DNA from 2 places in the Mesobacillus boroniphilus genome. Region 2 is predicted to be linked to the other one. Evidence: a T-box and tRNA genes for the amino acid it is inferred to sense, from the RefSeq annotation. Region 2 holds a T-box; the other holds one or more tRNA genes.
What was found. A T-box is a leader RNA that pairs with one kind of tRNA and senses whether it is charged. The one in region 2 lies ahead of alaS (alanine--tRNA ligase), so its partner is inferred to be a tRNA-Ala.
Positions count from the first base shown of each region.

Region 1: it has a tRNA-Ala gene. The T-box ahead of alaS (alanine--tRNA ligase) is inferred to sense a tRNA for this amino acid. The anticodon was not compared.

Region 1 is NZ_QTKX01000002.1:913,226-929,510, forward strand. It holds gene DYI25_RS17305 (cellobiose phosphorylase) at 1-139, shown strand, start outside; gene DYI25_RS17310 (glycoside hydrolase family 30 protein) at 158-1,495, shown strand; gene DYI25_RS17315 (carbohydrate binding domain-containing protein) at 1,802-4,753, shown strand; gene DYI25_RS17320 (MATE family efflux transporter) at 5,041-6,411, shown strand; gene DYI25_RS17325 (aldo/keto reductase) at 6,429-7,364, shown strand; gene mgrA (L-glyceraldehyde 3-phosphate reductase) at 7,399-8,388, shown strand; gene DYI25_RS17335 (ABC transporter ATP-binding protein) at 8,820-9,767, shown strand; gene opuFB (osmoprotectant update ABC transporter permease/substrate-binding subunit OpuFB) at 9,764-11,281, shown strand; gene DYI25_RS17345 (alpha/beta fold hydrolase) at 11,819-12,592, opposite strand; tRNA gene DYI25_RS17350 (tRNA-Ala) at 13,162-13,234, opposite strand; gene DYI25_RS17355 (MgtC/SapB family protein) at 13,339-14,034, opposite strand; gene DYI25_RS17360 (DMT family transporter) at 14,188-15,102, shown strand; gene DYI25_RS17365 (GNAT family N-acetyltransferase) at 15,112-15,639, shown strand; gene DYI25_RS17370 (hypothetical protein) at 15,709-15,885, opposite strand.
Region 2 is NZ_QTKX01000001.1:2,191,240-2,207,524, reverse strand. It holds RNA gene ssrS (6S RNA) at 1-126, shown strand, start outside; gene DYI25_RS11350 (tRNA threonylcarbamoyladenosine dehydratase) at 557-1,318, shown strand; gene DYI25_RS11345 (replication-associated recombination protein A) at 1,540-2,814, opposite strand; gene cymR (cysteine metabolism transcriptional regulator CymR) at 3,031-3,453, shown strand; gene DYI25_RS11335 (cysteine desulfurase family protein) at 3,607-4,761, shown strand; gene mnmA (tRNA 2-thiouridine(34) synthase MnmA) at 4,805-5,920, shown strand; gene DYI25_RS11325 (tetratricopeptide repeat protein) at 6,094-6,753, shown strand; gene recD2 (SF1B family DNA helicase RecD2) at 6,786-9,251, shown strand; gene DYI25_RS11315 (PRC-barrel domain-containing protein) at 9,358-9,834, shown strand; gene DYI25_RS11310 (hypothetical protein) at 9,844-10,035, shown strand; gene DYI25_RS11305 (YrzQ family protein) at 10,059-10,193, shown strand; gene DYI25_RS11300 (AI-2E family transporter) at 10,484-11,563, shown strand; T-box leader at 11,628-11,839, shown strand; gene alaS (alanine--tRNA ligase) at 11,915-14,548, shown strand; gene DYI25_RS11290 (IreB family regulatory phosphoprotein) at 14,628-14,897, shown strand; gene ruvX (Holliday junction resolvase RuvX) at 14,898-15,314, shown strand; gene DYI25_RS11280 (DUF1292 domain-containing protein) at 15,330-15,617, shown strand; gene mltG (endolytic transglycosylase MltG) at 15,942-16,285, shown strand, end outside.

The DNA of each region.
Region 1 (16,285 bases), on a different contig from region 2:
TGATGGAGTAAGGACCGTTAAATATGAGCTTCATATGAATGACGAAATGGTAGAAGTAGAGAATGATCGTTTGCCAGAATCATACGCAAAAGATGTGAGGGACGGCAAAATTACAAGAATTGATGTTTATCTAAACTAAGGAACCGGGGTGCGCTTGATGGAAATTAAGGTATTTCAGACCGCAAAGAATACAGGAGACCGATTAGCTGACAAAGGAAACCTTACTGCTGAAAATGGAGCAGATCTGCAGCCTAGTGTGCTGAAGCTTGATCCGGAGAAAAAGTATCAAAGCTTTATGGGTTTTGGAGGCGCCTTTACCGAGGCGGCTGCCTACACGCTTGCCCAAATTCCGGAAGAAGACCGGCTGAAAGTAGTCGAGAGCTATTTCAATCAGGAAACAGGACTAGGCTACAGCCTGGGCAGAACCCACATCCACAGCTGTGACTTCGCCCTTGAGAACTATACGTATGTTGAGGAAAATGATGTCGAACTCAAAACGTTTTCGATTGAGCGCGAACAGAAATATGTGCTTCCGCTCATTAAGGATGCTGTTAAAGCAAGGGGAGAAGGTTTAACAATACTGTCTTCCCCCTGGAGCCCTCCAGCCTGGATGAAAACCAATAATGAAATGAATAATGGCGGGAAGTTGAAGCCTGAGTTCTATGGGGCATGGGCGTTGTACTATACGAAGTACATCAAGGAGATGGAAAAGGAAGGCATCCCGATTTGGGGAATCACCGTTCAAAACGAACCTGAGGCAACTCAGGTTTGGGATTCCTGCAGATATACGGCAGAAGAAGAACGTGACTTCGTTAAAAACCATTTAGGACCTGTGATGGAGCAGGAAGGCCTGCAGGATAAGAAAATCATCATCTGGGATCATAACAGGGACATAGCCTATGAGCGGGCAAAAACGATTTTATCAGATTCAGAGTCTGCTAAATATATTTGGGGAACAGGCCTCCACTGGTATGTCTCAGAGGAATTTGAGAACTTGAGTAAAATCCATGACGAATTCCCTGATAAACACCTGATTTTCACGGAAGGGTGCATCGAAGGCGGAGTTCAGCTTGGCGCCTGGCATACAGGAGAACGCTACGCTAGGAACATCATGGGTGATATCAACAATTGGCTTGAAGGCTGGATTGACTGGAATATCGTCCTGAATGAACAGGGAGGGCCGAACCATGTAGGCAATTATTGCGATGCACCGGTGATCGTCGATACCAAGACTGGAGAGATTCACTATAATAGCTCCTTTTATTATATTGGGCATTTCAGCAAATACATCAAACCGAATGCATTCAGGATTGCGCATGAACTAAATCACCCAACACTAAAGTCGGTTTCATTCCAGAACGAAGATGGCTCGATTGTTGCAGTCGTGATGAATGATGAAGACAAGCCAGAAACAATAAGCCTTTCACTTGATGGCAGGGTAACGAAAGCAGAACTGCCAGAACACTCTATTACTACCTTCATTCTAAAAAGTTAGATAGCTATAATCAGAGATTAAAATGAACCGCCTCCTTGTCATGACAGAAATCATTTTTTATTTATGGATGTTACGTGAAGGAGGTGGTGTTTTTTAAATTTTGAAAATTGTCTAGCTCCAGCGCCTAGCCAGTTTTCATCCCGAATCGGCTTCCTTGAGTATCTTGCGAGAAGCGTCAGCTTTGAGCAGCTCGAGTCGTTTCGGTCCTGCCAATGAAGTCAAAGAACGACTTCACTGTCAAGCCCTCCAACGCTTGTCGGGGCTGACCAAGGCGCTTACGCTTTTCAAAATGAAGGAGGAATTGGATTGAAAAAAACACTGGCCATTTTATTAAGTACAATGATGATGTTGCCTGGTACGAGTTTCGCAGGCAACGGCGTCGAACAAGGCAATGAAAATGCAGTCCCGAAGCAGGATTTTAAACAGAACAAATCAGAATGGTCGCTTGTCTGGTCAGATGAGTTCAACGGACCTGAAATCGACCGCAGCAAATGGACCCATGATATTGGGAACTGGATCGTCGACGAGGATGGCAATGGAATAGCACCTGGATGGGGGAACAATGAAAAAGAGTATTATACGGATTCAAGTGAAAACGCCTTCATCGATGACGGCAAGCTTGTCATCAAAGCGAAGCAAGAGCAGGTTACAGATGAGTTTGGAACGTATGATTACACTTCAGCCAAGCTGAAAACAAAAGGCCTGTTCAGCAAAACATACGGACGCTATGAAATTAAGGCAAAGCTGCCAACAGGGAAAGGGCTTTGGCCTGCCATCTGGATGCTTCCTGAAGAGGATAAATATGGTTCCTGGGCAGCCTCAGGTGAGATTGATATTATGGAGTCATGGGGCAGCAGACCCCATACAGTAGCAGGAACAATCCATTATGGTGAAGGATGGCCGAATAACAAGTATACCGGCAAGGAATTCGAGCTTCCTGAAAATAGAGGCATCGACAAGTGGCATACATATGCGCTTGAGTGGGAACCAGGAGAGCTGCGCTGGTATGTAGACGGAGAACTCTATCAAACTCAGAACAAATGGTATTCAAAAGGTACGGATAACGCAGCAAACTTTTCCTATCCTGCACCTTTCGACCAGGAATTCTATTTGGTTATGAACCTCGCAGTTGGCGGATGGTTTGACGGGGATCCTGATGAGACGACGGAATTCCCAAGCCAGATGGAAGTAGATTATGTCAGGGTATACGATCTGAAAAAACGCGAATATCGTGAACCGGTTGAGCCAGTGGCAGAGCCGGTGGAATTGCCTGCAGATGCTAAACAGCCTTTGGAAGACGGCAACCTGATCTATGACCAGAATTATGAAGAGCCGATCACCGTTGTGGATGAGCCAGGTGAAGCACTGAATTCAACGTATTGGAACTTTGTAAAGTTACCGGAGTTCGGCGGAGACGGCAGCCTGACAGTGGAAGAAATTGAAGGCAAGAGGTTTGCTAAAACAAATATCACGAATGCGGGATCCCAGCTTTATTCCCTGCAAATGATCCAGAACCTTTCTCTAGGCAATGGCGGGAAATATAAAGTCAGCTTTGATGCTAAATCAACGGATCCGCGTAGTATCATGGTCAAAGCTGGCGCAGGAGCTTCACGCGGCTGGGTGAAATATTCAAATGAAGAGTCGTTTAAGCTGACGAGTGAACTTCAATCCTATGAATTCACTTTTGATATGCTGAATGAAACAGACATTGCGTCAAGACTTGAATTCAATCTTGGCGGCAACGGGACGAATCCTGTCTGGATCGGTAACGTGAGAGTCGTAGATATTACTGGGACTCCAGTAGATCCAGATGCTCCTAAACAGCCGCTTCCAGATGGAAATCATGTCTATAATGGTACGTTTGACCAGGGCGGCATGGATCGTCTCATGTTCTGGAACTTCTCAGTCGAAGACGCAGCTGCTGCAACTGTATCTGTTTCCGAAGAAACGAGAGAGCTACGTGTAGCGATTGAAGATGGTGCCAAATATCCTGAAGCAGTCCAGCTTGACCAACAAGGGATTTACCTAGTTAAGGGAAATGATTATAAGGTTACTTTAAAAGCACGAGCAGACGAAACAAGAACGATTCAAGCTGCCCTTTTGAGTAAGGACGGCATGGTTAATTATTCAGGAATTAAAACAATTAACCTCACTTCAAATATGGAAGAGAAAACATTTGAATTTACAATGCCTGAGGATGTTTCTGATTCAGAAGCTCAACTTGTCTTTAACTTTGGAGACGCAGATGGCGATGTCTATTTGGATGATGTAGCACTGCTAAAGACATCAAACATACCGGATTATGGAAACATTGACTTGTATCCATTGAAGAATGGTGATTTTGCAGATGGTTTGAATTCATGGGGAAATTATGTACACAATGATGCTGCAGCCAGTATCTCAGAGGAAAATGGCGAAGCAAAAGTGGCTATTACCAATGAAGGCAATGAAACATGGAGTGTACAATTTATACAGGGGGGATTAAGCCTAGCTAAGGAAGTAGTCTATGAGCTCTCCTTCGAGGCGCGCTCAACCGTGGAACGAGATATTGAGGCAACGATTGAAAATGCTCAATATACAAGATTTTTGAGTGAAAATCTTCAACTTAGTGACCAAATGAAGCAATACTCATATGAATTCACGATGCCTGTCGATGAAACCGTATCCTTGAAGATGTTGCTTGGCAAAAACGCTTCATCGCTAGTCGAGGCACATGATGTATTCATTGATAATGTGGTCTTGAAAGTTAAGGACGCACCGTCTCAGCAGGAGCCTGAGCCTGTTTCTACACCTGGTATTGATAATGGAACATTTTCAGATGGAACAAATGGATGGACCGCATGGTGGGGCGACCAGTGGAGCGGATATGGAGCAGGTACAATGACTGCTGAAAACGAAGAACTGAAGGTTGCGATTTCACAGGTTGGCGGTCAATCGTATGCCCCTCAGGTTTTTCAGAAGGGCCTGCTTTTTGAAAATGGAGCCAGCTATACAGTCACGTTTGAGGCAAGAGCAGACGTGCCGAGGAAAATGAATGTCAATATAGGGAAAGAGCTGTCAACTGATCCATGGTTCACACCTTATGTACCAACTCAAACAATTAATTTAACGACTGATATGAAGCCATTTAGCTTTAACTTTGTAATGAATGAAGCAACGTATGCCGATGGCAAAATCGTTTTCGAGCTCGGCAATATTTTAGATGGCAATACAGCAACAAATGTCTATCTGGACAATGTAAGCATCACAAAAAATTAAGTTAATTAGCGGATGGATCGACTTGGTCGAAATAATTCGGAATGTGGTCGAATTATTTAGAAATTCGCCAATAAAACTCAGAATGTGGTCGAATTATTCTAAAATTCGCCAATAAAATTCAAATATGGTCGGAATCAAGAGGCAGAACAGCAAGTCTTTTCTGCCTCTTATCCTTCTATTCCATTGCGTTGCTTTAAAATTTAACAATCAAAGTTGAATGATCAGAGGCCAGCGTAATATAACCCCTTTTTTGAATCAAGGGGAACTTTTAAAGGTGGAAATGCATAATGAATTTACAAAAAAACAACAGTCTGCCTAAACAGGTTGGCTTATTAGCACTTACCTGGCCGATTTTTATAGAATTATTTTTGCACATGTTGATGGGCAGCACGGATACTTTTATGCTATCCCATATTTCGGATGATGCCGTTGCGGCTGTCGGGGTAGCCAATCAGCTCGTATTCTTCATGATCCTCGTATTTGGCTTCGTTGCCACAGGCACCGCGGTTCTAGTATCACAAAACCTTGGAGCAGGGCTTCAAGTGGATGCAAGAAGAATATCAGGTCTATCACTCTCTCTGAACCTGATTTTTGGAGTGGTGGTGAGCATTATTGTTGTCGGTTTCAACGATGTATTTTTACAGATGTTCAACCTGACTCCAGAAATCAATCGTCTGGCGCATCAATATCTGGTGATTGTTGGCGGAACACTGTTTACCCAGGCGCTCCTTGTTACTGCGTCGGCAATCCTGCGGGCAAATGGTTTAACAAAGGAAGCGATGTTCATTTCGATCATTATGAATATCATCCACCTTGCAGGAAACAGTTTATTTATTTACGGACTATTTGGCGTTCCGGAAATGGGTGTTCAGGGTGTAGCTATTTCGACAGCCATATCCCGCTCAATCGCAGTGCTTCTAATTTTCAGATTGTTATACCGCAGGCTTCCTGTGAAAATCGCATTAGAAGATTACCTTAACTTCAATAAGTCTTTTATTAAAAAGATCCTGAAAATAGGCATTCCTTCGGCTGGGGAAAATGCACTTTACAATACCAGCCAGATGGCGATTACAGTTATTATTGGTTTGCTGGGGGCTATGGCCCTGACAACAAGGGTATACACATTCAATATCATGTCATTCATGATGCTATTCGGAATAGCTATAGGCCAGGGAACGCAAATCCTGATTGGATACAAAGTAGGGGCCAGAGAGTTTGATAAAGCCTATCACCAGCTATTAAAAAGCTTGAAACTAAGTATCATTATTACTATGGCGATCACCGTTGTAATCGTTTCGATCAGGGAACCCATCCTGGGGATTTTTACTGATAATAAGGACATCATCAGGGAAGGAAGTAAGGTTCTTCTCCTGTGTTTAATCCTCGAACCTGGAAGAACCTTCAACATAGTCGTAATCAGTTCTCTCCGGGCAGCTGGGGATGCTGTATTCCCTGTGAAAATGGCTCTTGTCTCAATGTGGGGAATCAGTGTGCCACTCGCCTATATTTTGGGGATTAAAATGGGTTTTGGTCTTTCTGGCATTTGGATGGCCTTTATCATTGATGAATGGTTCAGAGGAATCATCATGTATATCAGGTGGAGAAGTCGTGTGTGGGAGAAGAAGGTCCTGGTTGAAACAAGGGCCCAAACAGCATGACAGAAAGGAGTTAGCAAATGAATTACAGACAGCTTGGAAGCACAGGGATAAAGGTGTCGGAAGTTGGTTTTGGCGCATGGCAGCTCGGGAACGCCAGGGATTGGGAAGGCATGGAGGACAATCAAGCAATCAGGCTTGTGCATGAAGCGCTTGATCAGGGCTGCAATTTCTTTGATACAGCTCCGAATTATGGCGGTGGTAATAGTGAGTCATTGCTTGGGAAAGCTCTTACTGGAAGAAGGAGCGAGGCGGTGGTTACTAGCAAGTTTGGGCACCATCCAGATAACACCCTCAATTTTGATTCGCAGAAAATCAGCAGTTCAGTTGAAGATAGCTTGCGTCGGCTTAAAACGGATTATCTAGATTCTATTTTGTTGCATAACCCTCCGTTTGAGATCTTGACTGGAAGCACGGATCATTTTGAGATATTGGAGTCACTCAAGCAGGAAGGAAAGATCCGTGCTTACGGAGCTTCAGTTGACTCGGGCAGGGAAATGGAGGAGCTGATTCGGAATTCTAAAAGCCAGGTTATTGAGGTAATGTTCAACATTTTTCATCAGGAGCCAAGAAAAGCCTTCAAGAAGGCAGCAGAAAAAAATATCGGACTGATTGTAAAAGTTCCGCTTGATTCTGGATGGCTGTCAGGCAAATATGATGAAAATAGTGTGTTTACAGACATACGGAGCCGTTGGGACAGGGATCAGCTTACGAAAAGAGCGGAGCTCATTCCTGTTCTTAAGGAAATGCTCGAACCTGGAGAATCGCTGGTACAGATGGCTTTAAGATATATCCTTTATTATCGGGAGGTCTCTACCGTCATTCCTGGAAACAAGAATCTTGAGCAGTTGATTGAAAATTTAACTGCCTCAGGTAAAAGGATTCCAGCGGAAAAAGCAGAAAAGATAGAGGGGATTTGGGAACAAAAGCTGCAAGCTGACCCGTTGGGATGGTAGAAAATAATAAGAATTCTTTGGAGGTTTTTAAATAATGGCATATCAACCAGACAGCAATCGCTATGATTCAATGACATATAATAGGTGCGGCAAATCGGGCCTTAAATTGCCAGCCATTTCCCTGGGCTTATGGCACAATTTCGGAAGTCAAGATCCCTTTGAGAAGGGCCGTTCTTTAATTAGAAGAGCTTTTGATCTTGGGATTACTCATTTTGATCTTGCAAATAACTATGGTCCCCCGCCTGGTTCAGCAGAGGAGAACTTTGGCTCAATTCTTAGGAAGGATTTTTCAGTGTACCGTGATGAGATGATCATTTCAACAAAAGCAGGATATGGTATGTGGCCGGGGCCGTATGGCGATTGGGGTTCAAGGAAATATCTCGTTTCGAGTCTTGACCAAAGCCTGAAAAGGATGGGACTCGATTATGTCGATATCTTTTACCACCACAGGCCGGATCCGGAAACGCCTTTGGAAGAAACAATGATGGCGCTTGATCATGTCGTCAGGCAGGGTAAAGCTTTGTATGTTGGATTGTCCAATTATGGAGTAGAGGAAACGAAGCAGGCAATCGGAATTTTAAAAGACCTGGGTACTCCGCTGCTGATCCACCAGCCTGCCTATTCTATGTTTAACAGGTGGGTAGAAGGCGGCCTGACAGATTTGCTAAAAGATGAAGGAGTCGGATCGATAGCATTTGTTCCATTGGCTCAAGGATTGCTGACAAACAGGTATATCAATGGAATTCCACAAGACTCCAGAGCTCTGAAGCCAAACAGCTTCCTGAATGAGGGAGATGTATCTGAAGAAGTTCTTGCTAAGGTTAGACAATTAAATGAAATAGCCCAGGAACGGGGCCAGTCACTTGCCCAGATGGCACTTGCCTGGGTGCTCAGGGAACAGAAAATCACCTCAGCACTCATCGGTGCAAGCAAGATCAGCCAAATTGAAGAAAACGTCGCTGCACTGAACAATCTTAATTTTAGTGAAGCAGAACTGAATTTGATTGATGAAATCTTAAAATAAGGACTTCAAACAAAGCTGTAAAGCCAAATGGTTTTACAGCTTTTTTCTTTATGGTTAAGGAATTAATAAAATTATTGTGTTATGGATAACTCCATGAAGTTTTCTTAATCCAGCTCCAGCGCCTAGCCCCTCGAGTCGCTTCGGTCCGCCCAATGAAGTCAAAGAACAACTTCACCGGTCGGCCCTCCAGCGCTTGTCGGGGCTGAATGAGACGCTTGCACTTTTTGTTCTTGGAATGATTTTCTTGTATTTAGGGTAAAGGTAATTTGGTCTTATATCAGGATAGGTAAGCCGCTCTTTTTACCCAAGGTGCCAGCTTTGGTAGTATTTAATTAGTGTCATTTCAGCACTGCCTGTAACTGAAAATAAGAAATCCTCAAAGTGCTAACAATATCTAATAGTAAAATTCGAGAGAATATAGGGGTGAAAAAGTGATCAGCTTTGAAAATGTAACGAAGAAATATGACGATGGAACATATGCGGTAAATAACTTTAATTTAAATATCAAAGAAGGGGAATTGCTTGTCCTGATCGGTCCAAGCGGTTCCGGAAAAACGACAACCTTAAAAATGATCAATCGATTGATTCCTCTTACGGAAGGCTATATTAAAATCAAGGATAAGATGATCAGTGACTATGATATTCATGAGCTTCGCTGGGATATCGGGTATGTCCTTCAGCAAATCGCCTTATTTCCGCATATGACGATTGAAGAGAATATTGCGGTTGTCCCGGAAATGAAGAAATGGGAGCAGAAAAAGATAGATCACCGTATAGATGAATTACTGAATATGGTTGGACTTGAACCAAAAACTTATCGTAAAAGGCTGCCCCATGAATTATCTGGAGGACAGCAGCAACGAATTGGCGTGGCCCGGGCGCTTGCGGCAAACCCGCCGATTATTTTAATGGACGAGCCATTTAGTGCATTGGATCCCCTGAGCAGGGAGAAGCTTCAGGATGATCTCATCGAACTGCAAAAAAACATCAAGAAAACCATTGTATTTGTAACCCATGATATGAGTGAAGCTTTAAAGCTCGGAGATCGGATCTGCCTGATGAGGAACGGGAAAATTGTCCAGACAGGTACTCCGGAAGAGCTGATCCATCAACCTGTAAATGATTTTGTCCGTGAGTTTGTTGGGATAGACCAGACTAACAGGACAATGGTAAATGTGCGGGAAGCTATCCAAACGTTAACCGCTGAAGAACTGAACAATCTGCCTGTAATTGCCTCGACAGTGTCTATAAATGAAATTCTCTCGTTACTGATTGAGCATGAACAGCTGGCGGTTGAAGAATTGGATGAAATAATCGGGACCATAGACAGGCGTGGAATAATCCGGGTTTTATCGAGGCAGATGGAGGGGATGAAATGAATAGCTGGACGTCCACATTTATAGATAGAAAAGACGAGCTTTTAAGTTCCCTTCTAGAACATATTCAGATTTCTTTTATAGCACTGTTTTTCGCCGTTCTTATTGCGATTCCGCTCGGTATCTTTTTGACTAGAAGGAAGCGGATTTCCGAAGGAATCATTGGGATAACAGCCGTCCTGCAAACAATTCCTTCGCTCGCATTGCTTGGTTTATTGATCCCGCTATTCGGCATTGGGAAAGTCCCTGCTATCATTGCTCTTGTGGTCTATGCGCTACTTCCAATATTAAGAAATACATATACAGGAATCAATGAAGTAGACCCATCGTTAATCGAAGCCTCACGAGCTATGGGAATGAACAGTAAGCGTCGTTTGATGAAAATTGAACTCCCCTTGGCGATGCCCGTTATTATGGCTGGAATCCGAACAGCGATGGTCTTGATTGTCGGGACTGCGACGATTGCTGCGCTGATTGGAGCGGGCGGGTTAGGTGACCTGATCCTTCTCGGAATCGACAGGAATAATACGGCATTAATTGTTCTTGGCGCAATACCCGCTGCCTTGCTTGCCATTCTGTTTGACCTTGTACTTAGAAGGTTCGAAACGGTTTCCTTTAAAAAATCTCTTATCACCATTGGTGCCTTATCCTTAGCTGTCCTTTTAATAATGGTCATTCCATTTTTAGGCGGAAAAAATGAAGAAGAGATTGTCATTGGAGGAAAACTAGGATCCGAACCAGAGATCTTAATTAATATGTATAAACTTCTGATTGAAGAAGAAACGGGCCATTCTGTTCAGCTGAAACCTGGATTGGGTAAGACATCATTTGTTTTCAACGCATTGGAAAACGGTAATATTGACATTTATCCCGAATTCACAGGCACGGCCATTTCGGAATTTCTAAAAGAAACAGCAGCTAGCACAAGCCGCGAAGTAGTATACCAGCAGGCAAAAGAAGGAATGCGAAGAGAGTTCCAGATGGAAATGCTTCAGCCAATGCACTATAACAACACGTATGCATTAGCCGTTCCCGAACAGTTGGCTAAAGAAAATGACTTGAAAACAATCTCTGATTTAAAATCGATTGAATCCTCGTTAAATGCAGGTTTCACACTTGAATTTTCAGATAGAGAAGATGGATATAAAGGGATCCAAAAACTCTATGGACTAAATCTGCCAAGTCTGATCACAATGGAGCCGAAACTGAGGTACCGTGCGATCAAAAACGGCGAAATAAACCTTGTGGATGCCTACTCAACCGACAGTGAGCTCCAGCGATACAATCTAGTCGTACTTGAAGATGATAAAAACTTATTCCCTCCATACCAGGGAGCTCCTCTGCTAAGAGCCGAAACAGCAGAAAAATATCCTGAAATCGTAAAGGCACTCAACAAGCTCGCTGGTAAAATCACCGATGACGAAATGCGGAAAATGAATTATCAGGTGAATGTAGAAGGGAAATCCGCTGAGGAAACAGCAAGAGAGTATTTGATGGAAGCGGGATTATTGGAATAACAAATTGGTAAGATATAAGGATTTTAAGAAATGTCGTTCAGCAAGATAACGACAAGAGGCAGAAAAACCAACTGGTTTTTCTGCCTCTTTGTTAGTGGAGAGTAGGGGGATCGAGCCCTGACCTCAACGCTTCAAGAGGAAACCCATAAGGAAAATTAAGTTAAATAAGGTGAATTAAAATAAAATAAGTCTTGGTTTATAGGGATTTATAGACTGTGGTAAACAATCGAAGTCAATTTAGTTCAATTTAAAAAAAGTCTGTGCACTGTTTTGTGCATAATTTAAAAATCATGTGGTCATAGAAATCCGTTAAGTTTGGGTTTCTTTATGAGCGATTATGTTTCTAAATCTTTTTCTCTAGTTAAACAGCAATAAGATAGAAGAATCGATCACTTGATTAAAGATTCCTCAGCTTAAAAAATTTTAAGATGGCTAAAGGTTGGGGTCAGTGTAAGGGCTTGGAAGTTGAAGTAAATCTTGAACATGAACGTACCCAGGAAAAAGTGAACACCAGAAAATGGTGACAGGTACACATAGCTACCTGTCATTATGTTTTACAAATTGAAAAATTAACTGGTTAAATTCTTTCGCAGCCTTAGTCGGGATACGGTGGTCAACATTCTCGATAAGATGCAATTCGTTTTGAGGCAATTTTTCATGCAATTGCCTTGCATAAGGGTGAAAGGGCTTATCCTTCTTGCCATAAACCAGCATGATAGGCAGATTAATCTCATGTAGCTGATTGACACAATTGTATTTTAGACTATAGCGGTAATATTGCTCAATGTTGCGGTAATCTCCTTTTTTTGCTTCTGAAAACATATTTTTAAACAGCTTTATATTATTTGAATTACTCCAGGAGATGGACCAGGCTAATAAGTTTATAGCCCCTTTGCTTGAAAGCTTGATTCCTAAAGAAATCTTCTTCCTCAAGTAATCGTCATTTACATCAGGCATTGCTCCAATCGAAATTCCTCCTAAGGCTCTCTCAGGGAACGTCAGCATGAATTCTAAAACAATAGAACCGCCTGTGGAATATCCGCATAAAAACGCTTTATTAATATTAAGGTGGTCCAATAGTCGAATGATATCCTTAATAATCAGTGGATAGGTTAATGGTTCTGGGGAGTATGGGCTTTTTCCGTGTCCTCTAATATCAAAAGTAATGATCTGAAAACTTTTTGAGAGTTCTTCTAATTGATATTTGAAGTTAACTGAAGTCAATACAGGCGGGTGGATAAAAACGATCGGAGTTCCGCTTCCTTTTACAGTATAATACAGGCTGGCACTTTTCATATTCAGCATAGGCATTTACTTGTCACCTCAATTCCTTATTAATATTGAATTCTTTAATCTGATAGGAAGGGTTTAGACCTCTTACAAAGGTTACTAAAGGACTCAGTGAATATTTTTCCTTACTTTATTTAAAAAAATGCATATTGCCTGGGTAAGTGAAACAGAAAAAAGGATTAGAAGGAGCATTTTGTAAAGCATTAAAAAGTATTCCTTTAATGAAAGAGTAAATATCTTACTAACTGCAGGGACTTATGGAGGTTAATGGTAAATATTTTTTCTGGTGAAGGAGGGTCATTAGAGGACCATACATTTGGATTTAGACTAATTGTGGTTGATTTTAAGGAGAATCTTTCAAAATGCAGACTGAAATGCATGGGACAGGGTGGAATAGCTTGTATTGGAATAATCATGAAGAACCAAAGACTGTTTCCTGGTTTGGCAATGACCAAGAGTACTGAGTGGAATCTGTTGAAATGCTTGCGAGTTGCTTACACATGATGCAGGGGAAGTTAGTTTATTATTAAAATGACAATCAATAACGAAAAAAGCTGCAAAACCAATTGGTTTTGCAGCCTTTTTGTTAGTGGAGAATAGGGGGCTCGAACCCCTGACCTCAACGCTGCCAGCGTTGCGCTCTCCCAGCTGAGCTAATCCCCCGTATCTAAATAGATAAGGTACAAGAAAGATTATATAACCATCTTGCCGGACATGCAAGACAAAATTTTATGAGTAAACTAAAAAGCCGCAATTCAGCGGCTTTTCTACAATCCTTCAATTTCAACCCGGTTGATACCTTCAATTTCCGATACCGCCTCATACACATCGGTAGTCTTTCTGCGGAAGTCCACGGTTACAATCAATTGCACGATCTGGTTTCCTTCTGCAAGATCCTTAATACGGACGTTTTTTAGTGCAATTTTTTCAGACTTAATCTTTGTGATAATATCAGCTATGCTCTCCCTGCTGTTCACATTGAATTGCAGGCGTATTTCTTTTTCCCTTAATTGCCTTGGACCTATGAAAGTCATTAGGAACGGTATGAATTCCACACTTACAATGAGTAAAGCAACACCTGCAATAGCTTCCCAATAAAATCCGGCGCCAACTGTGATTCCAATACCAGCGGCACCCCAGATCATTGCGGCTGTTGTCAGACCGGAAATCGTGTCATTCCCTCTTCGTAAAATAACCCCGGCGCCGAGAAATCCGATACCTGATACGATCTGGGCCGCCAAACGGAGCGGGTCCATCGTGATATTAACGTCTTCATCCCCGGGGAACATATAAGCTGATTCACTAGAGACAATAGTCAAAAGACAACTGACGATTGATATAACCAGGCTCGTTTTAAGGCCAACCGGTTTTCTTTTAATTTCCCTTTCAAGCCCAATGACCAGCCCCAAGAAAGCGGATATCCCTAACTTAAGTAAAATTTCCATATCAATTGAATATATCATGTCGTTTCTCCTGCCCCTAATAAGATGTATTTACTTTCCCTAAAATTGACGGACTAAACTTCTCATGGAAAATTAAATTTTATTCAAGATAAAATTTCAAATTCATTGTAAAATACATATAATTCACATTGAATTAATTAAAGGAGAATGTAAATGGAAGCACCTAAAGTAAATCCTTATATGGCGGTCGCGATCGGTGTGGTGGCAGTCTCAACTTCTGCGATCTTGGTCAAAGTCTCATCAGCGCCGTCCGGAGTCATAGCTTTTTACCGATTATTCTTTTCTGTACTATTAATGCTGCCGGTGTTTCTTATAAAGTATGTTTCAGAACTTCGTCTTATTACGAAACGGGATTGGTTATTCACCGGGATAGCCGGGATATTTCTGGCCTTTCATTTTATCCTCTGGTTTGAATCGCTAAACTATACCTCAGTAGCAAGCTCAACCGTGCTGGTCACTCTTCAACCGCTATTTGCATTTGTGGGGGCTTACCTATTCTTTAAGGAACGTGTATCTGTTAAAGCGATTTTAAGCGGTGTGATTGCAATTGGCGGCAGTGTCATCATCAGTTGGGGTGATTTTAAGATCAGTGGGAGTGCACTGTTTGGAGATTTTTTGGCTATAATAGCCTGTGCATTAGTAACCGTATATCTCTTATTTGGCCAAACCGTTAGGAAGCGAATGTCTTTAATAACATATACTTTTATTGTCTATAGCATCAGTTCAATTTCATTGTTCTTCTATGTAATAGCTGTAGGTGATTCGTTTTATCCATATCCTACAAGCGATTGGGTTTATTTTATCCTCCTTGCGCTGATACCAACTTTACTTGGCCATACATTGTTTAACTGGTCTATAAAATGGATCAGCGCTTCGGTCATTTCAATGGCGATACTTTTTGAACCAGTTGGTGCAACCGTTCTTGCCTTCTACCTGCTCGGTGAAAAAGTAATTTGGACTCAGATTATCGGAGGATTAGTTGTTATTGCAGGCATAACATTGTTTTTAGTAGATGAAAGAAAGATGAAGCTGAAAAATCAAACTGAAATCAATTCAATATCGGGGTAGGGGATGGATGTGAAAATTAGAAAGGCTACGAAAGATGATGTGAGCGGTATTGCCAAGGTTCACGTTAGAAGCTGGCAAGAAACTTATCAGGGAATTGTAAGCCAGGATTATTTGGATTCTTTAAATGTGGAGGACCGGAAATCTTTATGGGAAAAAAGCTTGTCAGGAAGTGCTGATACATCTACGGTTTTTGTCGCTGTTAATCCAGAAGGGGAAATCGTTGGCTTTGCTTCCTTTGGAAAAGAAAGATCGAGGAAGTTCAAAGCGGAGGGCGAATTGTACGCAATCTACATTCTTAAGGCGTATCAAAGAGGGAAACTTGGATTGAAGCTGCTCCAAGCGGGTCTGGATGATTTGCTGAAGCAAGAGTATGATTCTATGCTCGTTTGGGTGTTAGCGGATAATGTAAGCCGAAAATTTTATGAAAGCCTTCAGCCACAAAAAGCTGGAGAAGAAGTTGTGAAAATTGCAGGCAAAGAATATATCGAAGTAGCATATATGTGGAGGGATTTAAAATTGCTGCACCGGCTACTATAGAAAAACTGTAAGAGTATAGGTACAAATCTGTATGGTACAAAAAATCCCCTTCTAAAAGAGGGGATTTTTTTAAATGAATAGGTAAGTGAACCTCGAAAACAATAATGCGCAGACAGTGGATAAAATGAAAGTACCTCCGTGAACCTTTCCTTCAGCGTTAGCGATATTAATGGCTTCAATGTAAGCAATGCTAAATAATAGTATTGCCATGATTAGTGATAGATAAAGTGCAATTGATTGCAGCAAATAGGATCACCTCAGTAAATTAGTTTGTCCAAAGCATTATATGAGCACATGCAAGAAATTATTAATAAAAGCATTTAATAAGAAGAAACTCGGAGAACCTAAAAAGAATTCTCTTATTGTGAAAAATTCTTTTAAAATTATATTGCAAACATATTTTATCCGTGGTATATTTAATCTCGCTTCAGAAAAACAACGTTGAATTGAAAAAACAAACATCAGTTTTCACGAAAAAGAAAAACAAAAACGATGTTGACAATAACAAATCAGCGTGTTATATTAATAAAGTCGCTTCTGGGCGACGAACTGAACAACTTGCTCTTTGAAAACTAAACAAACAAGCGTCAACAAACAATAAATTATCATGACTTCTATTATAGAAGATCATGAGCCAACGTTTTAA
Region 2 (16,285 bases):
TCGCGTTTTCGGGCCGCGTAAATGCCTCTGGCTAGAGGACTTACAGAAACCCGGGACAGGGCACCCACCTGCTGAGAGCGGGTTCAAGACGAAGGCAACCAACACGACGGCACGATTGGGACTCTTCCTACATACGTAAATTAAAACCATGCTGATGCATGGTTTTTTTGTTCTAAAAGTTCATTCCTATATAGATCTAATCATTCACTATAAGTCTGAATTCGTTTTTCTTCTAACGGACACATTTAAGGGTTTCAGTCTTCTGTTTGTCCGATAGAGCCTTCCTAACGGACAAATTCTGTGATTTCTTCTTTCTGTTTGTCCGATAGAACCCTTCTAATGGAAATTCTAGGATTTTCTCCTTCTTTTTATCTCGTTGAACTCTTCTAATAGACACTTTATAGGAATTCACCTACCTTCCATTCAGTAATTCACACAACCAAAACTAATATACACTTTAATTCCTATAAAAATACTTGAAATTAACGGCGGGTATGTTATATTCAAAAGCGGGTATAGATATTAACATCAATCTTATATTTGGAGTGAGTTTGTGATGCTTCATCAATTTTCAAGAAATGAATTGGCCATTGGTAAGGAAGGCCTTGATATAATGAAAAATAGTACTGTGGCTGTTTTAGGAATTGGCGGGGTCGGTTCGTTTGCGGCAGAAGCTTTAGCAAGATCGGGTGTTGGCAAGTTAATCCTGATTGACAAGGATGATGTCGATATCACGAATGTCAACCGCCAGCTTATTGCGCTTCTTTCGACTGTTGGCAAGCAAAAGGTTGAAGTGATGCGAGACAGGATTATGGATATAAATCCTGAATGCGAAGTTATTGCATTAAAAATGTTCTACACAGAAGAAACATATGAAGAAATTTTTGGCTACGATTTGGATTTTATTGTCGATGCGTCCGATACAATCTCTTATAAAATTCATTTGATCAAGGAATCCATCAAGCGTGACATCCCAATGATTTCAAGTATGGGCGCAGCTAACAAGATGGATCCAACCCGGTTCCAGATTGCTGATATTTTCAAGACGCACACTGATCCGCTTGCAAAAGTCATTCGTACCCGTTTACGCAAGGAAGGAATCAAAAAGGGGATTCCGGTTGTTTTTTCTGATGAAAGCCCGATCGTGATTCGTGAAGATGTCCGAAAAGAGGTTGGTAACGACAATGCGGAAATCCGCAAGGCAAAAATGCCGCCTTCTTCAAATGCGTTTGTTCCGTCAGTTGCAGGGCTCATCATGGCGAGCTATGTTGTCAGGGAACTTTTGAAGGATATCGAAATAAACCGTGTGAATAGCTAAAGGCTCTATTCGCATTGATTGTTGTTTTTCGTACGTATAATTGTATTCCGCATTCTTTGTAGTATCGGGACTCTTTTCGAGGAGACTTCTGAACTAGAACTACGATGATACTCGTAAAAACCCAGGTGCCGGTTTTTACTTTCGTTGGAAAAGTAACAAAGTTTACGGAAAGAGCTTAGCTAAAAAATAAGCGGAAGGGGCCTCAACAATGGCCCTTCCGCTTATTTTTTTTGTCCTGTGATTTTTTCATAGATAGCTGCTATTGCCTGTTCGAATTTCCCGGTCTTCTTTGGCTTGTAATAGACCTTGTTCTTGATCCTGTCCGGAAGATACTGCTGCTTTACCCAACCGCCTTCATAATCATGCGGATATAGGTAATCAATGCCTCTTCCTAGGTCTTTAGCACCTTTATAATGGGCATCCTTTAGATGGTCAGGGACCTCTCCGCTAATACCGGAACGGATGTCCCCAAGCGCCGAATCAATCGCTACAATTGCGGAATTGGACTTTGGAGACAGACATAGCTCAATAACCGCATTAGCCAGTGGAATTCTTGCTTCAGGAAACCCAACCCTTTCAGCAGCTTCAATTGCTGCCAGCGTCCTTTGCCCTGCCTGCGGGCTCGCCAGTCCAATATCTTCATAGGCAATGACAAGGAGCCTTCGGTTGATGCTTACGAGGTCGCCTGCTTCTATCAATCTGCCTAGGTAGTGTAGGGCGGCATTCACATCGCTGCCTCTGATGGATTTTTGGAAACCTGACAGAACATCATAATGGGCATCTCCATCTTTATCATGTGAAAGACTTTTTTTCTGCATGCACTCTTCAGCTGCAGCTTCATCAATATGAATGACCCCATCCACATCTGGTTCGGTTGACAGCACTGCAAGTTCAAGAGCATTCAATGAGCTTCTCACATCTCCGCCTGAAGCGGTAGCGATATGGGTGAGTGCTTCATCTGTAATCTCAATATTCAGGTGCCCTAGGCCTCGATCTTCATCCGCAATCGCTCTGCTTAGGGCAGCTTTGATATCAACTGGTTCAAGCGGTTTCAGTTCGAAAATCTGGCATCTGGACCGTATTGCGGGATTGATCGCGTGGTAAGGGTTGCTCGTCGTCGCTCCAATTAAGACAATCATCCCGTTTTCAAGATAAGGAAGCAGGAAGTCCTGTTTCGCCTTATCAAGGCGGTGAACCTCATCGAGAAGCAGGATGACCTTCCCTGACATTTTCGCTTCAGCGGCGACTACTTCCATATCTTTTTTATTGTTTGTAACAGCATTCAGCGTCCTGAACGCAAAATTCGTGCTTCCCGCAATGGCGCTGGCAATCGAAGTTTTCCCAATACCAGGCGGGCCGTAAAGAATCATCGATGACAATTGCCGTGCCTTGACCATCCGATTTATGATTTTTCCTTCAGCTACAAGATGCGACTGGCCGATCACTTCCTCAATCGTCCGCGGCCTCATCCTGAAAGCAAGAGGTTTAAGATTCATGCTCATCGCTCCAATAATACGCATATTTCGTATATATACAATAACACGAACGAGGGACTTGCGCATGGTACACGCAATTTGTGCTATAATTGCAAAAGCCTACCTATTGACTGAGGATTTTGATACTATTTATATAGTGAGAGAATGCCATATGGGGCATTATGAATATATCTAAAGAATAGCTAACCTTTATGAAAATTGGAGTTGAGGTGCAATATGAAAATTTCTACGAAAGGGCGCTATGGACTGACGATCATGATCGAGCTAGCCAAAAAATATGGAGAGGGCCCGATATCCCTAAAGTCCATTGCGCAAACTAATGATTTATCAGAGCATTACCTGGAGCAATTGGTTGCGCCGCTCAGGAATGCCGGCCTGGTGAAAAGCATCAGGGGAGCATATGGCGGTTATATTCTCAGTTCAGAACCGTCAACAATCTCGGCAGGGGACATCATCCGTGTCCTTGAGGGGCCAATCAGCATTGTTGAAGGTATAGAGGACGAGGAACCAGCCAAGCGTGAGCTCTGGACACGAATCAGGGACGCTGTCAAGGACGTACTCGATAATACAACCATCGAAGACCTCGCTAATCATTCCGACAACTTTGGCGAGTCTGACGCTTATATGTTTTATATTTAGGCCTTTTTCGTAAACCGTGTTGCTTGCACATAATTTCTTAAAATGAACCGCAATGACTTAAAGAATGCGGGTGCATCGAAATGTGTTCTAAAAGCAACAAACAACGAGAAATCAGCGAATATTTAAAAAAACTTCTGAAGAGAGGGTAAGACTTTGGAAAGAATCTATTTGGACCATGCAGCCACTACACCATTGCATCCAGAGGTGCTGGCTGACATGGTCAAGGTAATGGAAGCGGAGTTCGGAAACCCTTCAAGCATCCACCATTTCGGTCGTGAGGCAAGGAAAATTCTCGATGATACCCGCGAGGAACTGGCAAAGAGCATAGGGACGAAAGGGAACAATATCATTTTTACGAGCGGCGGTACTGAAGCTGATAATCTGGCTATCATCGGTTATGCCGAAAACAATCGCTCTAAGGGGAATCATATCATCACGACCCAGATTGAACACCATGCAGTCCTGCATAGCTGTGAGGAATTGGAGAAGCGTGGGTTTGAGGTCACATATCTACCGGTAGATGAAAATGGCCAGGTTTCCATGGAATCATTTGAAGAAGCATTACGGGATGATACCATCCTTGTGACGATCATGTACGGAAACAATGAGGTAGGCACAGTCCAGCCAATAAAGGATATTGGTGATCGGTTAGCTGGCCATCAAGCTGTTTTCCATACGGATGCAGTCCAGGCTTATGGCATTGAAAAATTGGATGTTGATGAACTTAAGGTTGATTTGCTTTCTGTTTCAGCCCATAAAATCAATGGTCCTAAGGGAATTGGTTTTCTTTTTATCCGGGATGGAATCAAGCTGGCGCGGCAGCTCTTCGGCGGTGAACAAGAAAGAAAACGCCGTGCCGGAACCGAGAATGTAGCGGCTATTGCCGGGTTTCGCAAAGCAGTCCAGCTATCCCAAATGGAGCTTGAAACAAAGCGCAGCTTCTATAATGACTTAAGAACTTTGTTCATTGATCAACTTGAAATGAGCGGAATCTCTTTCCAGCTGAACGGATTGCTTGATAAATCACTCCCTCATATTTTAAACTTAAGCTTTCCAGGCACGAATGTCGAAGCAATGCTTGTCAACCTTGACCTATCTGGAATTGCTGCTTCAAGCGGTTCGGCGTGTACTGCTGGATCAATCGATCCTTCCCATGTACTTGTCGCCATGTTCGGAAAAGAAGATAAAAAACTAAAAAATTCAATCCGATTTAGCTTTGGTTTACACAATACAAGGGAACAGATTGAAAAAGCAGCCGAGGATACGGCAAAAATTGTCCGCAGGCTTACGAAAAATAGCCAGGTTTAAGGGAAGAATAAGTTTTAAAGGAAGAGAAAAGAGGTGAAGCATAATGGAAAAATCACCTAAGGATACGAGAGTGGTGGTTGGGATGTCAGGCGGTGTGGATTCATCAGTTGCCGCTCTTATTTTAAAGGAGCAGGGCTATGATGTGATCGGCATCTTTATGAAAAACTGGGATGACACTGACGAAAACGGGGTCTGCACGGCTACTGAGGATTACGAGGATGTGATCCGCGTCTGCAACCAGATTGGCATTCCATATTATGCGGTCAATTTTGAAAAACAATATTGGGATAAGGTTTTCACTTATTTCCTTGATGAATATAAAGCAGGCAGGACACCTAACCCGGATGTCATGTGCAACAAGGAAATAAAATTCAAAGCATTCCTTGAGCATGCAATGAATCTGGGAGCTGATTACCTGGCGACAGGCCATTATGCACGAGTGGAGGACCGGGACGGGGAACGCAAGATGCTTCGAGGACTGGATGAAAATAAGGACCAGACTTATTTCTTGAACCAATTGAGTCAGGCTCAGATTGAAAAAGTATTGTTCCCAATTGGAAATCTGGAAAAGGCACGTGTAAGGGAGCTTGCCAGGGAAGCAAATCTTGCCACAGCAACCAAAAAAGACAGTACCGGTATCTGCTTCATTGGTGAAAGGAATTTCAAGGAGTTCCTAGGAAATTACCTTCCGGCCCAGCCAGGAAATATGGAGACGATGAACGGCGAAGTGAAAGGGAAGCATGACGGTCTGATGTACTATACGATCGGCCAGCGCCAAGGCCTTGGCATTGGTGGTTCAGGTGAACCTTGGTTTGTTGTCGGCAAAGATCTTGAACGCAATGTATTGCTTGTTGAACAAGGGTTTCACAACGAACTGCTTTATTCAGACAGCATCACGGCGGTTAATGTCAGCTTTGTTTCTGATAAGGAAAAGCCTAAGACTTTCGACTGCACAGCAAAATTCCGCTACCGCCAGCCTGATAATGCTGTAACGGTCGAACTACAGGATGATGGGACCGCAAAAGTCCTTTTCAAAGAACCGATTCGTGCCGTTACTCCTGGACAAGCTGTCGTATTTTACGATGGGGAAGAATGTCTTGGTGGCGGTACGATTGATGAGATTTTCAAGAACGGAAACAAACTGACATATGTCGGCTAATCCTGATAAAATCCCCGGCGGGCCAGCTTCGCCGGGGATTGTTTTGGACTAGGCTCTTTTTGCTTGCAAAACTGATAGTAATTTATCGTTACTGTTTTAATTGGGAAGTGCTCGAAGAGAGTCTGGATCCTTCCTTAATATGGTATACTTTCATGGAGAATGGAGTGTTAGAAATGGATAAAAACCAGACAGGTATTGAGTTAATGAAAGAAGGTAAATGGGAAGAGGCTGCCAAGACATTCGCTGAAGCGATTGAGGCTCAGCCAGAAGATCCAGTTGCATACATAAATTTTGGGAACGTCCTCACCGCCGTGGGTGATACTGAAAGAGCAATGACGTTTTACGATAAAGCGATCAGCATAGATGAGAATGCAACCGCAGCCTATTACAGCAAGGGTAGTGTGTATTATGATAACCAGCACTTCGAGGATGCCAAAAATATGTTTGAGCTAGCCATGAAAAAAGGGCTGGACAATGGAGACAATTTTTTCATGCTGGGTATGACCCTCGTGCAGATGGGCAGCAACAAGCTTGCTCTGCCATATTTACAACGCAGCACGGAACTTCTAGAAAATGATGCTGAAGCCCATTTCCAATATGGGCTTTGTCTCGCCAGGGAAGCTTTTATCGACGAAGCGATTAAAGCCCTAGAACTGGCAATCTCGCTGGACCCGCAGCATGCGGACGCCCTCTATAATCTTGGCGTAGCTTATGGCTACAAAGAAAATGGTGAAAAAGCGCTCGAGATGTTCAATCGTGCATTGGAAATCCAGCCAGACCACTTGCTCGCAGGCCACGGCAAGAAATTGATTGAGGGACAAGATCTCCGTTAAATAAGTTGAATTGAAGGAAAGGGGGAAGTACTTTGGACAAACAGGACTCACTTGATTTGTTTTCAGAACAGGGTAAGTTCATGAAAGGTAAGCATCTTGTTACCATTTTCCATAATGAACAAAATCTATACACAGTCCTGAGGATCAGGGTCGAGGAAACAAATGAACAGTACGAGGATAAAGAAGCCGTCATCACTGGGTATTTCCCCCGGATTCATGAGCAGGAGACTTATATTTTCTTTGGTGAGGTAAAAGAACACCCCAAGTTCGGCGCACAATTCCATGCGACTCATTTCCGTAAAGACCTGCCACAATCAAAGCAGGGAATCATCAGCTACCTATCAAGTGATCTCTTCAAAGGAATCGGGAAGAAAACAGCAGAGAAAATCGTCGATACACTTGGAGAAAAGGCCATAACGAGGATTATCGAGAATCCATCCGTCCTTGACCAAATTCCGAAGCTGGCCCCAGAAAAAGCAAAGGAACTTTATGACACATTGATGGAACATCAGGGCCTTGAACAAGTAATGGTCGCATTGAACGAATATGGCTTTGGCCCGCAGCTGTCGATGAAAATTTATCAGGTATACAAGGAACAGGCTATTGACGTTATTCAGAACAATCCTTATAAGCTTGTAGAGGACATCGAAGGCATCGGTTTCGGAAGGGCTGATGAACTGGGCAGCCAACTCGGATTAACAGGTAACCATCCGGACCGTATCAAGGCTGCCTGTCTTTATGCACTTGAGAATTCAAGCATCCAGGGTGGGCATGTTTTCATGGAAGCGGAAGAGCTGCTCGTGGAGGTAAAAAAGCTGCTTGAAGACAATCAGAATATCGAGATTGAATTTACTGATATCTCGAACCAAATCATCAAGCTGGGTGAAGAAGGAAAGCTGGTTGCCGAAGAACAGAGAATCTATCTGCCATCCCTTTATTATTCCGAAAAAGGCCTGATTGCCAACATTAAAAGGATCCTTGAGCAAACAGAATACGAAAATCAATTTCCCGAATCAGAGTTTCTCCTTGCACTCGGAAATCTTGAGGAACGTCTGGGTGTCCAATACGGTCCAAGTCAGAAGGATGCGATCCAGACAGCTCTGATGTCACCGATGATGATCTTGACTGGCGGTCCCGGCACAGGTAAAACGACGGTTATTAAGGGAATCGTTGAGCTATATGCCGAGCTGCATGGCTGTTCTCTGGAACCAAAAGATTATAAAAAAGAAGAGCCTTATCCGTTCCTGCTTGCAGCTCCGACTGGTCGTGCGGCAAAGAGGATGACTGAGTCAACCGGACTGCCTGCTGTGACCATCCATAGGCTGCTGCGCTGGAATGGTGCGGAAGGCTTTGATCATAATGAAGACCAGCCGCTCGAGGGAAAGATTTTGATTATTGATGAAACCTCGATGGTTGATATATGGCTGGCCCATCAATTATTCAAATCGCTCCCTGATAATATTCAGGTCATCGTCGTGGGTGATGAAGATCAGCTCCCTTCAGTAGGACCGGGCCAGGTCTTGAAGGATCTATTGGATTCTGGAAGGGTCCCGACGGTAAGGCTGACGGACATCTACAGGCAGGCAGAAGGTTCATCGATTATCGAACTTGCCCACCAAATCAAAAAAGGGTATTTGCCAGACGATATTTCCTCCCAACAGCCTGACCGTTCTTTTATAAAATGTACGACAAGCCAGATTCCCCAGGTAGTCGAAAAGGTGGTTGCCAACGCAAAGAAGAAGGGGTATTCCCCAAGGAACATCCAGGTGCTGGCACCAATGTACCGTGGCCCAGCCGGCATTGACCGTCTGAACGAGCTGTTGCAGGATCTTTTTAATCCGAATTCAGATGGAACCAGGAAAGAGCTTGCGTTTGGCGATGTGAAATACCGGATTGGCGATAAAGTCCTCCAGCTGGTGAACCAGCCTGAAGCTAATGTGTTCAACGGGGATATGGGCGAGGTAGTAGCCATTTTTTACGCAAAGGAAAACACGGAAAAACAGGACCAGCTGATTGTTTCCTTCGACGGCATTGAAGTCACATATAACAGGCCGGATCTGTCACAAATCACCCACGCTTATTGCTGTTCAGTGCATAAATCCCAGGGCAGTGAATTTCCAATTGTCGTCCTGCCTGTGGTAAAAAGCTATTACAGGATGCTCCGCAGGAATCTGATTTACACAGCAATCACAAGGAGCAAGCAATTCCTCATTCTTGTTGGTGAAGAAGAAGCACTTAAAATTGGGATTGAACGTGGTGAAGATACCGCAAGGAACACAACACTCGTTGAGAAGCTTGTACAATTACTGCCTGAATTGCAAGATGAAGCAGATAAAAAGAATCAAAGCGAGCCTCAGTTGGAAAATAAACTCCAAAATGAAGATACTACCGGCAATGAGGACGAAGTGGATTACATTGAAATCATCAAAAGCGCTGATCCGATGATTGGAATGGGCAACCTGACTCCTTATGATTTTATGGATGAAAAGGATGCATAAGAATCTGCAATAATTGCGGATTCTTTTTTTATGGAAAACCTTACACCTCATGAATTTGCCGCAGTCAGTGGAAACTAAGACTGTTCGGGAAAGGCGGGACACACTTTTGCGGACATTTTCACTTTTAAAGGGACTGCCAGTATATGAATTGACGAGTGGTCAAAAACTGGGCGAAGTTTGTGATGTGAGCATTTCCGGCAATGGAAGCGTAGTAGGCTTACTTGTAAAAAAAGGTGCGTTCATCAAGAAAACGTTTCAGGTGAAAGTGGACCAGGTTTCATCCTTTGGTGAAGATGGAGTCATGGTGAAGGACAAGTCAGCCTTGGAACGTTTGGAGGCAGAGCCGGAATATACATTCGAACATAATCAGAGCCTTGCTGGGAAAAAGCTTCTTTCGAAAGAAGGAGAACAGCTTGGCCTGTTGGAGGATGTATATTTTATGGAAGAATTGGGCACGATTGTAGGGTACGAATTAACGGATGGCTTTTTTTCGGATATCGCGAATGGGAAGCGTGTCATAAAGACCACTGGTCCACCTGCAATCGGAAGGGATGCCATCGTCGTCACTGTCAAATCGAGATGAGGTGTCCTTATGTTAAGTTGTCCCAATTGCAGAAGCAAGGATATAGGTAAAATTGGCATCAACCAATATTACTGCTGGAATTGCTTCATAGAACTGTCTCTAAACAAAGGTTTGATCCATACCCATCAAGTCGAAGAGGATGGAACATTGAGCTCACTTGATGATTTATTTGAAGAAGATCAACGTCAATACGGCATGTAAAATAAATGAAAGAGGTGGCGCATATGAATAGAATGTTAACCTCCGTAATTGCTATTGGTGCTGGAATGGCAGCAATCAACTATGCTTCCAACAACAATATGATGTCTGGCAGAAAAATGAAGAGGCTTGGCAGAAAGATGACGAGAGCTTTATTCTAGTCCGGATAATCAAACCTAATCCCTTGCGTAATTGCAAGGGATTTTTTACTGTCAGATTGGAAAAAATCGCTGATAATTTCCAAGTCGCTATAAAAAATCCTTTTTGGCTATAATATTAAGAATTTCGCTATAATAAAAAGTTTTTCGCTATATTATTAAAAATTTCGCTATAAAAAAGAACCTTTCGCTATTAAATCGAAAAGGACTGCTTAAAAAATATCCAAGCAAGGCCAAAATGTATAATCCACCTCCTTTCTCTTAAGAATAAACAGGAAGGAGGGCGAAGATGGATGAATATCCAGATGAAATGGTATTACCGGCTTGGATTTCTTCTCCTTTTATTCATTGTTCTATATGTTTTCATTAAATTGCAGTCCATATGGGTTCCTTTTTTGGAAGTACTGCTTTCGCTGCTTGTGCCTTTTTCAGTGGCTGCATTCATTACATATTTGCTGCATCCTATCGTAGAGGCCCTTCACCAAAAAGGACTTCATCGCGGAGTATCTATCTTGATCATCTATATCTTGTTCTTTGGCGGGGCCGGCTTTGCTTTTTACAAAGGGATACCAGCACTGATCCACCAGCTGGGCGACTTGGCAGAAAATGCTCCGTATTTCGCCGAGCAATATAAACAAATGGTCAATAATATTGTCGACCAGACCTCTACCTGGCCAGCAGGTATCCACGAAAGAATTGAGGATGGAATCAACAGGATGGAACAATGGCTTGATGGTGTGCTCGCGGGTTCGATGGCATTCCTGATGGATCTCGTAAATTCCATCCTGACGATTGCCGTGATCCCGTTTATCGCTTTTTACATGCTGAAGGATTTTGATGTCATGAAAAAAGCGGCGTGGTATATCACACCACGGCAGTGGAGGCAGCCAGGCACCAAGTTCCTGCATGAAGTCGACAAATCGCTGGGCAGCTATATCCGCGGCCAGCTGCTCATTTGTCTCATTATTGGAGTACTATCCTCATTGTTTTTTTGGATGGCGGGCATAAAGTATTCGCTTCTGCTTGGAGCAATTGTCGGGATAACGAATGTGATTCCTTATTTCGGGCCAATCATCGGTGCCATCCCGGCTGTGATTATTGCCGCGACAATGTCAGTAAAAATGGTGGTTCTATCACTCGTGATTGTCTTTTCACTTCAATTCCTCGAGGGGAATATTCTATCCCCACTGATTGTAGGTAAAAGCCTGCACATGCATCCTCTGATGATCATGTTTGCGCTGTTAGCAGGGGAAGAAGTGGGCGGTATCCTGGGATTGATACTAGCCGTTCCCGTTCTGGTCGTATTGAGGGCGGCATTGATTCACGCAAAAGACCATATCATACTGGAGAGAAAGAAAGCGCGACCAACATAATTTTTGCCAAGTCGTTTGACAAACGGCAAGCGGCTATATATAATTCGGCTATAGATTAATAATTCGAAAAATGTAGAAGGAACGAGTATGTTATAGACCATCGTCCAGAGAGGGATTCCAAGGCTGCAAGAATTCCCGATGAAGGATAACAGAAAGCTATTCCGGAGTGCAGGCAAAACCTGCCGTAGCAGCTGCGTTAAAGCGTTTTTGAGAGATGGGCGCACGTCTTTGCGTCCATAATCAGGGTGGTACCGCGAGCAAGCTCTCGTCCCTGTCCAGGGATGAGGGCTTTTTTTGTTGCCTAAAATCCCTGAAAGCTTAAATTTCAATTGGGTTTAGGAGGTTAGTTTTATGAAAAAACTGACAGGTGCTGAAATCAGAAGAATGTATCTTGATTTTTTTAAGGAAAAGGGCCACGCGATCGAGCCAAGCGCGTCACTTGTACCGCATGACGATCCTTCCCTACTGTGGATCAACAGCGGTGTGGCAACACTGAAAAAGTATTTTGACGGCCGTGTCATACCGGAAAATCCACGGATCACCAATGCTCAGAAATCTATTCGTACAAACGATATCGAAAATGTCGGCAAGACAGCGCGCCACCACACGTTCTTTGAGATGCTCGGGAACTTCTCGATCGGTGACTATTTCAAGGTAGAAGCAATTGAATTCGCATGGGAATTCCTTACGGATGAAAAGTGGATTGGCTTTGATCCTGAAATGCTATCTGTGACAATTCACCCCGAAGACGATGAAGCTTTCAATATCTGGCGAGAGAAAATCGGTATTCCTGAAGAGCGCATTATCCGCCTTGAAGGGAACTTCTGGGATATCGGTGAAGGCCCAAGTGGTCCAAACACGGAAATCTTCTATGACAGAGGACCTGAATACGGCAATGATCCTGAAGATCCAGAATTATACCCTGGCGGGGAAAATGACCGTTATTTAGAAGTATGGAACCTGGTGTTCTCCGAGTTCAACCACAATCCTGATGGAACATATACTCCACTGCCGAAGAAAAATATTGATACAGGTATGGGGCTTGAGCGTATGGCTTCTGTGGTTCAGGACGTTCCGACAAACTTTGAAACAGATTTGTTCATGCCAATCATCAATGCGACTGAAGAAATCTCTGGTGAAAAATACGGACAGTCCAAAGAGAAGGATGAAGCATTCAAAGTTATTGCCGACCACATTCGTACGGTAGCTTTTGCTGTCGGTGACGGTGCACTTCCTTCGAACGAAGGCCGCGGTTATGTACTTCGTCGTTTATTGCGCCGAGCTGTACGTTATGCGAAAAAGCTGAACATCAACCGTCCATTCATGTACGAGCTTGTTCCTGTTGTCGGTGAAATCATGCATGACTTCTACCCAGAGGTAAAAGAAAAGACAGAATTCATCCAAAAAGTCATCAAAAACGAAGAAGACCGCTTCCATGAAACGCTTAATGAAGGCCTTGCAATCCTTTCCGAGCTGATCAAGAAGGAAAAGGAAAAAGGCAGCGGCATGGTCCAGGGAGAAGATGTCTTCCGTCTTTATGACACATACGGGTTCCCTGTCGAATTAACAGAAGAGTATGCTGAAGAAGAAGGATTGAAGGTCGACCATGAAGGCTTTGAAAAAGAAATGGAACTGCAGCGTGAAAGAGCACGTGCTGCACGTCAGGATGTAGGTTCCATGCAGGTTCAAGGCGGCATTCTTGGCGACATTAAAGAAAGCAGTGAATTCGTCGGTTATGAAAATTTTGAAACAAATGGCAAGATTGTTGCATTGGTCAAGGAAGGCGAGCTTGTTGAGGAAGCGAATGCTGGCGATGAAGTTCACTTTATCCTTGATGTAACACCTTTCTATGCGGAAAGCGGTGGCCAGATCGCTGACAAGGGAACAATCGAAGCGAATGGCGTGAAGCTATCGGTCAAGGACGTAAAGAAAGCTCCTAACGGACAAAACCTTCACCATGCAGTGGTAGAAGAGGGCACCGTGACGAAGCGTCTTGAAGTGACAGCTAAAGTTGACCAGGATAATCGCTCGAGAATCATCAAGAATCATACTGCAACACACTTGCTACACCAGGCATTGAAGGATGTACTGGGAGGTCACGTAAATCAGGCGGGATCTCTTGTCGAGCCTGATAGACTACGTTTCGATTTTTCCCACTTCGGCCAGGTCACAGCAGATGAATTGGAGCAAGTAGAATCAATCGTTAACGAAAAAATCTGGAGAAGCATCCAGGTTGAGACGAACTTCAAGCCGATCGCTGAAGCGAAAGCAATGGGCGCAATGGCATTATTCGGCGAAAAATACGGAGATATTGTCCGTGTTGTAAAAGTTGGCGATTACAGTCTTGAGCTTTGTGGAGGCTGCCATGTTCCTAATACTTCTGTGATTGGATTGTTCAAAATTGTATCCGAGGGCGGCATTGGTGCAGGTACAAGAAGGATTGAAGCTGTAACAGGCGAAGCAGCTTACAAAGTGCTGAATGATCAAATCAGCATCCTGAAAGATGCGGCAGCTAAACTTAAGACATCTCCTAAAGAAATTGCAAACAGAATCGACTCAATGCTTATTGAAATGAAGCAGATTCAGCGCGAAAATGAATCTCTATCAGCTAAATTGGGTAATATTGAAGCAGGAAGCCTAACTTCCAAGGTCAAAGAAGTGAACGGTGTCCAGTTGCTGGCAGCGCGCGTTGAAGCAGCTGATATGAACAGCCTGCGAAATATGGCTGATGACTTGAAGCAGAAGCTTGGCTCAGCTGTTATCCTGCTTGGTATGACTGATGGCAGTAAAGTAAACCTGATTGCAGCAGTAACTGATGACTTGATTAAAAGAGGTTATCAAGCTGGAAAACTGATCAAGGAAGCAGCGGCAATTTGCGGCGGAGGCGGCGGAGGCCGTCCAGATATGGCACAGGCTGGCGGAAAAGACCCATCAAAACTTGACAATGCTCTTCAATTTGCTGAAGAATGGGTTAAATCAATTTGATATAAAAGTAAAGTAGTGTAGAATGAAGATAACCTAAAGAAAAATTTGCCTGCCATTTTTTAAAAGTGAGGTGCATTCGATGAGCTCGTTTGATAAAACGATGAGATTTAATTTTCCCGAAGAGCCTTTTGAGCATGATGCCAATGAAGTCCTGCTGCAGGTCTATGAAGCCTTGCAGGATAAGGGGTATAACCCGATCAACCAGATTGTCGGATATTTGCTCTCTGGCGACCCGGCCTATATTCCCCGCCATCGGGATGCCCGCAATATCATCCGCAAGCTAGAGCGGGATGAAATTATCGAGGAACTGGTTAAATCCTATTTAAGGAACCATCGAGAGGGGAAATAAATGCGGACCATGGGATTGGATGTCGGCTCGAAAACAGTCGGCATTGCGCTGAGCGATGAACTCGGATGGACAGCTCAGGGACTTGAAACATTGAAAATCAACGAAGAAGAAAATGTGTTTGGTTTCGATGAATTAGGTAAAATAATAAAAGAGTACGAAGTCGGCAAAGTTGTCGTCGGGCTGCCTAAAAACATGAACGGCACGATTGGCCCTCGCGGAGAGGCCAGCCAGTTCTATGCCCGTGAATTGGAGGAAAGGTTCGGAGTCCCTGTCATCCTTTGGGACGAGCGCCTGACGACAGTGGCTGCAGAGCGGGTTTTGCTTGAGGCAGACTTGAGCCGCAAAAAAAGGAAAAAGGTCATTGATAAAATGGCTGCAGTTATGATTTTACAAGGCTATTTAAACAGCCAAAATTAAATTGAGGTGACTACAATGGATCACGGCGAAAACAACATCACAGTAGTAGACGAAAACGGTAACGAACAACTATGCGAAGTGCTTTTCACATTTGACTCTGATGAATTTGGCAAGTCATATGTTCTTTATTATCCAGTAGGTGCAGAGGATAACGATGATGAAGAAATCGAAATCCACGCATCAGCATTCAGCCCTTCAGAAGACAACGAAGATGGCGAACTAATGCCAATCGAAACTGACGCAGAATGGGACATGATCGAAGAAATGTTAGAAACATTCCTTGCAGAGCAAGACGAAGAATAAAATATGTTCAAATGGGACCAGGCGAATATAGCCTGGTCTTTTATTTGTTTTACGGAAGATCTATGGACCAATCAGAAGAAGGAATCCTGGGAAAGTGTCCGATAGATAATCTCTATTGTCCTCAGATGGCACCTCCCTCGAAAAAAACACCGATTATGTGTTATCATACGCCTGAGTCCACTGTCGAATTTTTGGTTTGTTTGTCGTTCAAGGTATTTTTTCGTAATTATTTGCAAATAGAAATAAAAAATATAGTATAATGGTTCGAGATGTGAAAAAAGAGAGTATCCAGGAAATCAGCATTGTTAACTGGAGGGGGAACTTATGTCTGACGAAAAAAATATAAAAGACGCGAAAAACGATAAAAAGAAGTTGATAGCTGAGAAGCTGATCGAACAGCAGAATGAAGCAAGAATCGTTAGGAAGATTGTCTTCATCACGGCAATTGTCGGGATCCTGCTCATCGGGGCAGTTGGCGGAGGCGGATATTATTATATTAAAGAAGCCTTGAAGCCGGTAGATGAATCCAGCGAGAAGACGATCGATGTCAATATTCCGATTGGTTCTTCTACTACTGGAATCGGAAAGATATTGGAGGAGAATGGTGTAATCCGGGATGCGAGAGTCTTCAAATACTATGTGAAATTTAAAAATGAAGCAGGTTTTAT